One region of the Streptomyces sp. AK02-01A genome, then DNA from elsewhere that is predicted to be linked to it. Evidence: riboswitches for the same ligand, from Rfam matches in the RefSeq annotation. Region 1 holds a riboswitch; the other holds the start of a gene.
The links. A riboswitch is a leader RNA that binds a small molecule or an ion and turns the genes downstream of it on or off. The one in region 1 is predicted to bind ZMP and ZTP.
Positions count from the first base shown of each region.

Region 2: linked by a shared signal. The riboswitch ahead of PV679_RS22325 (bifunctional 5,10-methylenetetrahydrofolate dehydrogenase/5,10-methenyltetrahydrofolate cyclohydrolase) and the one ahead of glyA (serine hydroxymethyltransferase) in region 1 are both predicted to bind ZMP and ZTP.

Region 1 covers NZ_JARBAE010000015.1:95,415-99,824, reverse strand. Annotated here, with positions in the region: gene PV679_RS16705 (hypothetical protein) at 1-276, shown strand, start outside; gene PV679_RS16700 (hypothetical protein) at 377-1,138, shown strand; gene glyA (serine hydroxymethyltransferase) at 1,232-2,500, opposite strand; ZMP/ZTP riboswitch at 2,537-2,627, opposite strand; gene rocD (ornithine--oxo-acid transaminase) at 2,945-4,153, shown strand; gene PV679_RS16685 (glutathionylspermidine synthase family protein) at 4,221-4,410, opposite strand, start outside.
Region 2 covers NZ_JARBAE010000025.1:20,908-25,317, reverse strand. Annotated here, with positions in the region: gene PV679_RS22335 (SDR family NAD(P)-dependent oxidoreductase) at 34-993, shown strand; gene PV679_RS22330 (SseB family protein) at 1,324-1,797, shown strand; gene PV679_RS22325 (bifunctional 5,10-methylenetetrahydrofolate dehydrogenase/5,10-methenyltetrahydrofolate cyclohydrolase) at 1,913-2,815, opposite strand; ZMP/ZTP riboswitch at 2,837-2,923, opposite strand; gene PV679_RS22320 (LamG domain-containing protein) at 3,567-4,410, shown strand, end outside.

The sequences.
Region 1 (4,410 bases):
GACATGAGCTTTGTGAAGCAGGTCCGGGTCATGCCCCAGTGGCTGGAGCTGAGCGGTGGCACCGGCGTGTGGTTCGAGGAGCCGCATGTGCTGCGGTTCCGGCTGGTGAGCGAGGACGGCGAGGGATGGACGGAGACCGCGCGGCCGGCGGGCCCCACGCTGCTGTGGGATGACGGCGACATCCAGGGAGCGTCCGCCGGCGAGCGGCTGACACTGCGGCTGGAAGGGGTCGAGTCGTTGGCGAGGGCGAGGGCCATCGCGGAATCGGTCCGTTGAGACGGGCCGCGGAGTGGGAACCGGAAGCGGCCGAGCGGTGTAAAGGAGGTGACGCGAAGGCGGTGCGGACGGGCCGCGCCGCGCGTCGGCAGGGGGAAGCATGCGACAGCGATATGCGCGAACGCTCCGACGGGCCGCCGTACTTGTGGCGGCGCTGGCACTGACCTGGGGCTTCGCTCCGAGCGCCATGGCCGGAGGCCCGACCAGCGTGCTGATCGCCTCACCGGAGAGTGAGGAGACGGCCGCGCTCTACTACACCGACAAGGAGTACGCCGAGCTGACGCGGCAGCTCGGCGCCCTGGAGGAGCCGGCGCCAAAGGCGCCGGGACAGAAGGAGCGGCCGCGCTCGCTGGACGGCGCGCTGGGGTCGCGGCAGATCAATGTGACCTGGATGCTCCACGATGTGCGGCCCTGGCGGGTGGACCGGGTGTACACCAGCGCGGATCTCTCCACGATCTGGATAGCCACCTTGCCGCAACCGTCGCCGCGGCAGGAGGTGAGCTGGCACCGGGCGGAGCAACCGGCGGCGCTGCGGGCCTTGTTGAAGAAGCTCGGGCTGATGGGCGAGAAGACCGGTGCGGGTCTGTCCGGCGGCATGGCGCCGCCGCCCGCCGTGGAGGCGGGCGGGAGCGCCGCCGGGGCCGCCGGTCCGGACGTCCCGGCGCGCGAGCGGGAAGAGGCCACCGCGTCGGCGGCAGCCGACGATTCGGCCGTGTGGTGGTGGGCGGCAGGCGCGCTGGGCGCCGGTACGGCGATCGGTCTGGTGCTGCGTCCGCTGGCCGGGCGACTGCCGCGCCCGCCGTTCGGCGGGCGCGGTGGGCCGGGGACCGGCGGTCCGCGTCAGCAGTTGCTGGACGTCTGAACCCGGTCCGGCCGCCCGGGAGTCCGCCGGTCGCTGGGGCCGGGGCTCCGTCGGAGCGGTAAGCGGGGTCTCCGTCGGAGCGGTAAGCCGGGATCAGACAGGCAGGCCGGGGGCCGGGAAGGCGGTCATCAGGTCGGCGACCTCGGCGCGGATCGTGGCCAGCGCGTCCTCGTCTCCCTTGCCCGCCGCGGTGACGCCCCGGTCGATCCAGTCGGCCACGGCCGCCATATGGGAGGTGTCAAGACCGCGGGAGGTGAGGGAGGGGGTGCCGATCCGCACGCCGGAGGGATCGAAGGGCTTCCGCTGGTCGTAGGGCACGGTGTTGTAGTTGACCACGATCCCGGCCCGGTCCAGCGCCTTGGCGGCCACCTTGCCGGGCACGTCCTTGGGTGTGAGGTCCATCAGGATCAGATGGTTGTCGGTGCCGCCGGAGACAAGGTCGAAGCCGCGCGCGAGCAGTTCCTCGGCCAGAGCCCCGGCATTGGCGACGACCGACCGCGCGTAATCACGGAAGGAGGGACGGGCCGCCTCGTGCAGGGCGACCGCGATGGCGGCGGTGGTCTGGTTGTGCGGGCCGCCCTGAAGGCCGGGGAAGACCGCCTTGTCGATGGCCTTGGCATGCTGCTCCCGGGACATCAGCATCGCGCCGCGCGGGCCGCGCAGGGTCTTGTGGGTGGTCGTCGAGATCACGTCGGCATACGGCACCGGGGAGGGATGGACACCGGCCGCGATCAGCCCGGCGATATGAGCGACATCGGCGACCAGCACCGCGCCGGACTCCTCGGCGATCTCACCGAAGGCCGCGAAGTCGATGGTGCGGGGAAGTGCGGTACCACCACAGAAGATGATCTTGGGCCGCTCCGTGAGCGCGAGCCGGCGCACTTCGTCGAAGTCGATCAGGCCGGTGTCCTGACGCACGCCGTACTGCACGCCCCGGAACCACTTGCCGGTGGCCGACACACCCCAGCCATGGGTGAGATGGCCGCCCATCGGAAGGGACATGCCCATCACGGTGTCACCGGGCTCGGCGAAGGCGAGATAGACGGCGAGGTTGGCCGGTGAGCCCGAATAGGGCTGGACATTGACGTGCTCGACGCCGAAGAGGTCTTTGGCACGGGCGACCGCGAGCAGTTCGATCTGGTCGATGACCTGCTGGCCCTCGTAGTAGCGACGGCCCGGATAGCCCTCGCTGTACTTGTTCTGCAGGACGGTCCCGGACGCTTCGAGGACCGCCCGCGAGACATAGTTCTCGCTGGGAATGAGGCGCAGGGTCTCGGCCTGGAGCCGTTCCTCGGCGCCGACGAGCGCGGCCAGTTCCGGGTCGTCCACCGAGAGGGCGGGATGATGGGTGGGATGCGTCATGGTGTCCTCCGGGACGATCCGTGCTCGGTCGTGGTCCCGGGGTGCCCAGGCGGGCGGCACCTCGTGCGATGAACCGCGCGCGGCTCCACCGCGGTCTGTTCCGCGTACGCCAGTCGCCGTGCGTACCACCCAGCGTAAGGGCTGCCCCGTCATCCCCGGCGGATCAGCGCGCGGCGTCGGATGCGGTGCATCGCGAGGCGGAGGAGCGGGCTCGTACGGGACGTCGTGGCTGGCCCCGACAACGCCGCGAGCGGGCGTGCCGGGCGTCGTGGGCCAGGCGGGATGTGTCAGACCGGACCGAGGCGCTGTGCACCGGCGCGCGGGCCTTGTTCGGCCGGGGCACGCCGGGAGCAAGGTTTCCTCGTCCGCCCGGCGAGCGACGATAGAAAGTGGGGCATTGCCCCGCTCACGCCGGACAGCTTGTCCTGACCGATCGGAGAACCCGTGTCGACAACGGAGCGTGCCATCGCCTCGGCGGAGGCCCACAGTGCGCACAATTACCACCCGCTGCCCGTCGTCGTCGCCTCGGCGGACGGTGCGTGGATGACCGATGTCGAGGGCCGTCGCTACCTCGACATGCTCGCCGGATACTCGGCGCTCAACTTCGGCCATGGCAACAGGCGGCTGATCGATGCCGCCAAGGCCCAGTTGGAGCGGGTGACACTCACCTCCCGGGCGTTCCACCACGACCGGTTCGCCGACTTCTGCGCGGAGCTGGCCGAGCTGTGCGGCATGGAGATGGTCCTGCCGATGAACACCGGGGCGGAGGCGGTGGAGACGGCGGTGAAGACCGCCAGGAAGTGGGGCTACCGGGTCAAGGGCGTGCCGGACGGCATGGCGAAGATCCTGGTCGCGGCCAATAACTTCCACGGCCGGACGACCACGATCATCAGCTTCTCCACGGACACGGAGGCGCGGGCGGACTACGGGCCGTACACGCCCGGGTTCGAGATCGTTCCGTACGGGGATCTCACGGCGCTGGGCACGGCGATGACCGAGAACACCGTGGCCGTGCTGCTGGAGCCGATCCAGGGCGAGGCCGGGGTGCTGGTACCGCCGGCCGGTTATCTCGCCGGGGTGCGGGAGCTGACCCGGGAGCGCGATGTGCTCTTCATCGCGGATGAGATCCAGTCGGGCCTGGGCCGGACGGGCAGGACGTTCGCCTGTGAGCACGAGGGCGTGGTGCCCGACATGTATGTCCTCGGCAAGGCGCTGGGCGGCGGTGTGGTGCCGGTGTCGGCCGTGGTCTCCTCGGCCGAGGTACTCGGTGTGCACCGTCCCGGCGAGCATGGTTCGACGTTCGGCGGCAATCCACTGGCCTGCGCGGTGGCGCTGGAGGTCATCGCGATGCTCAGGACCGGCGAGTTCCAGCAGCGCGCCGCGGAGCTCGGCGACCATCTTCACCACGAGCTGGGACTGCTCGTCGGCGGCGCGGTGGAGACGGTGCGCGGCCGCGGCCTGTGGGCCGGCGTCGACATCGTGCCGTCGCACGGGACGGGCCGGGAGATCTCGGAGCGGCTGATGGAACGGGGAGTGCTGGTGAAGGACACGCACGGCTCCACGATCCGGATCGCTCCGCCACTGGTGATCAGCAAGGAGGACCTGGACTGGGGCCTGGACCAGCTCCGGTCGGTGCTCGCGGACCGCAGCTAGGCCGAGCTAGGCCCTGTCTGACACATCCCGCCGTCGCCGCAGTAGGACGGCGAGCACAGAACGGCCGTCACACGATGACATGGGGCACGAATCGGGCGTACTCGTCCGTGATCAGGCCCGAGGACTCCCGGATGCCCAGGCCCGCCGCCTCGTCCTCGACGACCCATGCTCCGAGCACCACATGGTTGCCGTCGAAGTCGGGCAGCGGGGCCAGTTCCTGGTAGCAGCACGCCTCGTCCCGTATCACCGGCGCCGTG
Region 2 (4,410 bases), on a different contig from region 1:
CGGCTTCTCTCCGCTGCCGGGAACAGGACGATCATGACTTCCCACACTCGTATCACCACTCCCTTCACCAGGGAATCCACCGCCGACGAGGTCATCGCGGGTGTCGATCTGACCGGCAAACGCGCCGTCGTCACCGGCGCCGCGTCCGGCATCGGAGTCGAGACGGCGCGCGCACTGGCGGCGGCGGGAGCCGAGGTGACGCTGGCGGTCCGAAACGTCGAAGCGGGCGAGCGAATCGCGGCCGAGATCGCTTCGAAGACCGGCAACGGCAGCGTCTCAGCCGCCTCGCTCGAACTGACCGACCGCTCGTCCGTCGCGGATTTCGCGGCGGCGTGGCAGGGGCCGTTGCACATCCTGGTCAACAACGCCGGAGTGATGGCCCTGCCCGAGCTGCGCCGCACCGCCGAAGGCTGGGAGTACCAGTTCGCCACGAACCACCTGGGCCACTTCGACCTCGCGCTCAGGCTGCACGACGCCCTGGCCGCCGCGGGCACCGCGCGTATCGTCTCCGTCAGCTCCAACGCGCACCGCAGGTCCCGTGTCGTCTTCGACGACATCCACTATGTGAACCGCGCGTACGACGCGTGGTCGGCGTACGGGCAGTCCAAGACGGCCAATGTCCTCTTCGCCGTCGAGGCGTCCACGCGGTGGGCGGCCGACGGAATCACCGCCAACGCGCTGATGCCCGGCGGCATCCGCACCGCGCTGCAACGCCACCAGACAGGGCCGGAGATGAGCGCCGAGACCAGAAGGATCTTCGACAACTATCCGTGGAGGACGACCGAGCAGGGCGCGGCCACCTCCGTCCTCCTCGCCGCCTCACCTCTGCTGGACGGTGTCGGTGGCCGCTACTTCGAGAACTGCGCGGAAGCGCTCCCGTACACAACCGCCACGGAGCGAACGGCCGAGGCGTCCGGGGTCGCCGCGCACGCACTCGACCCGGACGCCGCCGCGCGGCTCTGGGACGTATCGGCCGCGATGCTGGCCGGCTGACCGGACGCCCGGCGAGCGGCGCGGGGGAGTGGCCGACTGCCGACGCGTCGAGCGTGACCTCGCCGACGCTCCTGATCAGTCGCCTTCCCACGCGGTGTGAGCGTTACGTGTGGTGGCCACGACCCTGTCCAGGGACGGCGGCCCGGCTCCGGCACCACCGATTCCCTCATCGAAAACTTCGCACAGCACGTCGGGCGGCATAGCCTGGTGGTATTGCCTCGCTTGCCCCGGCCCCGTGCCGCTGGGCGGCATCCGGCGGCGACTGCGGCAATTCGTGTCCGCCCGTATCGAGCGGGTGGCCCGTGAGCAACGCCGACGAGAGGACAAGCCATGAGCACTCCGACTCCCGACGAACACGCACCTCCGGCCGAGGCGCGCTCCACCGAGGAAACCCAGGCCGCGGCCGACGCGGCGGAGCGCCAGGCCGCGGCGGACACGCAGGCCACTCTGACCGATCTCGCGAACAGCGTGGCCCTGCTGCCGCAGGCGCCGCCGGTCGAGGGCGAGGAGGAGCGTCCCGATGGCGCAGTCGCTCTGCCGGTGATCGAACAGGACGGCAATCGATACGTGCCCGCCTTCACCTCCGAGGACGCACTGGTGGCGGCCGGCGGCGACCCCGGCACCGCGCTGGGCATATCAATCGTCGAGCTGGCCGAGAACTGGCCGGAGGACGATCTCTGGCTGGCGGTCAACCCGTCGACTGACGAGGGCCTCGCCCTCCCCTCCGACCTGGTGCGGGCGCTGCCCACCTTCAGTCATGCCGGCCGGTCGGGGCGGCCCGGTGGAGAGGGAGGCACGCGATAGCGCGCGGTCCGCGACACGAGTGTCCATGTGGTCCGTGGTGATGACATGGGCTGTGGGTGGTGGGTTTCTCACCTGTCCAGGACGTCGGCGGCGGCGCGGTACAGCATCAGGTCCGCTACGCGGTAGCCGGGCTCGTCGGCGAAACGCGCGGTGAGCCGCCGGGCACGCCGAGCCGGCGTCTCGCAGCGTCGATCGTCTGGGCGAGAAGCACGGCGATGGTCATGGGCCCCACACCGCCGGGGACAGGCGTGATCAGACTCGCCCGGTCCTTGGCGGACTCGAAATCCACATCGCCGACGTTGCCCGGGTTGTAACCCGCGTCGATCACCACCGCACCAGGTTTGAGGTCCGCACCGGTGATGAAGCGCGGCCGTCCCACCGCGGCGAGCAGGATGTCCGCCTGCCGGACGATCGCGGACAGGTTGGAGGTACGTGAGTGGCAGTAGGTCACCGTGGCGTTCCGGCCAAGAAGGAGCATGCCCGCGGGCTTGCCGAGGATGGCACTGCGTCCCACCACGACCGCGTGCTTACCGGCGAGGTCCACCTCGTACTCCTCCAGCAGACGCATGATTCCTCCGGGAGTGCAGGACACGAAGCCGGGCAGGCCGAAGCTCATCGCCGCGAAGGAATGCATGGTCACCCCGTCGACGTCCTTCTCCGGCGCGATCGCCTCAAAGGCGGCGCGTTCGTCGATGTGAGGTCCCACCGGGTGCTGGAGCAGGATGCCGTGCACGCCGGGATCTTCGGAGAGTTCGGTGATTGTTTCGATCAGGCCGCTGGTGCTGATCGAAGCGGGCAGGGCCACATGCCGTGACTGGATACCGGCCTTCTCGCACCGGGCGCGCTTCATCCGGACGTAGGTCACCGAGGCCGGGTCGTCTCCGACCAGCACGGTAGCCAGGCACGGGGCTGTCCCGGTGTGCCGGAGAATGTCCGCGGCAGAGGCGGAGCTGGTCTCGATGATGCGGCGGGCAAGCCCGGTACCGTCCATCAGGCGAGCTGTCCGTGTCTGGGCCATGTGCCACTCCTGAGCGTCACGACGAGTCGCCCAGGCGCACGGCATTCGACAGAGTGTCAGGCCGCTCCCCGGTGGTACTCCACCTCAGCGCCAGTCACGGCCCGCTACTCACCTTAGTGCTTCCGCGGCGCTTCGCTACGCCTACTGGTCGGGCGCCGAGCGGGTCCGGTGTTGGTGGCGACAGCGGCTGGCAACGGCCGGCGGCGGCGTCCAACTCTGCGACCGCAGTGCCGCAAGGCGCACCGCGTGGTGGCCGCGAGCGGGTCCTCCGCACCTGGCACTCGGAGGCGTCGACGGGGTGCTTGCGTCCGGACGCTGGATTCGGGTGAGGAGCCGACGCGGTGGCGTGTTTGTGGTGCCAGCGGGTTCTTCGTTCGCTGGTGTTGCAAGTGCGGCTGCGGCCCCAAGCGTGGTCGGCCACTGAGAGTTCCCATCCGACGTGCAACCAGCGGCTCGACCCCGACACATGGACGGGTCGTCAGCTGAGGGACCTCAGGGGGAGCTTTAAAGGTCACGGGAAGAGCTGAGGGGCGTATCTACTGACTGTTTGCTCTTTGGATGATCAGAATCCGCTAGGGCAATTCCGATTGTTCAAGTGTTGCGTTAATCACGTTACATGGACTTCGGGCTTTCGTGATCAAGGTTGGGGTTTGCCCGGATTGATGGATCTGGACGTGCTCTCAGTCCGGCCTTAGATTTCCGTGCGTCCTGCATGTGTTGGATGTGTGGAGATTTCGGGGAGGGGTGCGTGATGGGCAGACGTCTGCGTGGATATCCGGCGGTGCGGGGCTTGGGGGGCTTGCTCAGCGCGTTGCTGGTAGCAGGCGTACTGACTGCGGTTCCTGCGGCTGCAGTCGCGCCCGCCTCCGCGGCTCTGAAGGCCGGGAGTGCGGCCAGCGACGGCGGTTCCGTTGCTGGTACGGAGGACGCGGCGCTGGCCGAGGCCAGGCGCACAGGCAAGGATGTCGAGGTCACTGCGGAGCGCACGGAGACGGGTGAGGTGTTTGCCAAACCCAATGGCCGTCTGGAGGCGCTGGAGCACCTGCGACCGGTCCGTACCCGTGTGAATGGTGAGTGGCGGGATATCGACACCTCGCTGCGGAAGCGAGCGGACGGTTCCGTTATTCCGGAAGCGGCATCCGTGGGTATCGCTTTTTCGGGCGGGGGCGGTGCGCCGCTGATCGCGCTGGAGCGGGCCGGCCGGGAGCTGTCTCTGTCTTGGCCGACCGCGCTGCCCACGCCGGTGATCGACGGCTCCACGGCTACCTACCCCTCCGTCCTGCCGGACGTGGACCTCAAGGTGCGAGCCGATGTCGACGGTGTCTCGCACACGCTGGTGGTCAAGACGCCGCAGGCGGCCGCCAATCCGCAGCTGGCTGAGCTGCGGCTTGGTATGCACACCGACGGCATGACGGTCCAGGAGACGACCGATGGCGGCCTGCAGGCGATGGACACCGGGGCCGGTGGGCCGGTGTTCGAGGCGCCGCAGCCGCTGATGTGGGATTCCAGTACTGCGGAGGGAACGTCCGTTTCCCGAAAGGCTGCGTCAGCCAAGCTGGACGCATCCGGCGGGCCGGGCGAGGCGGCACAGGTGG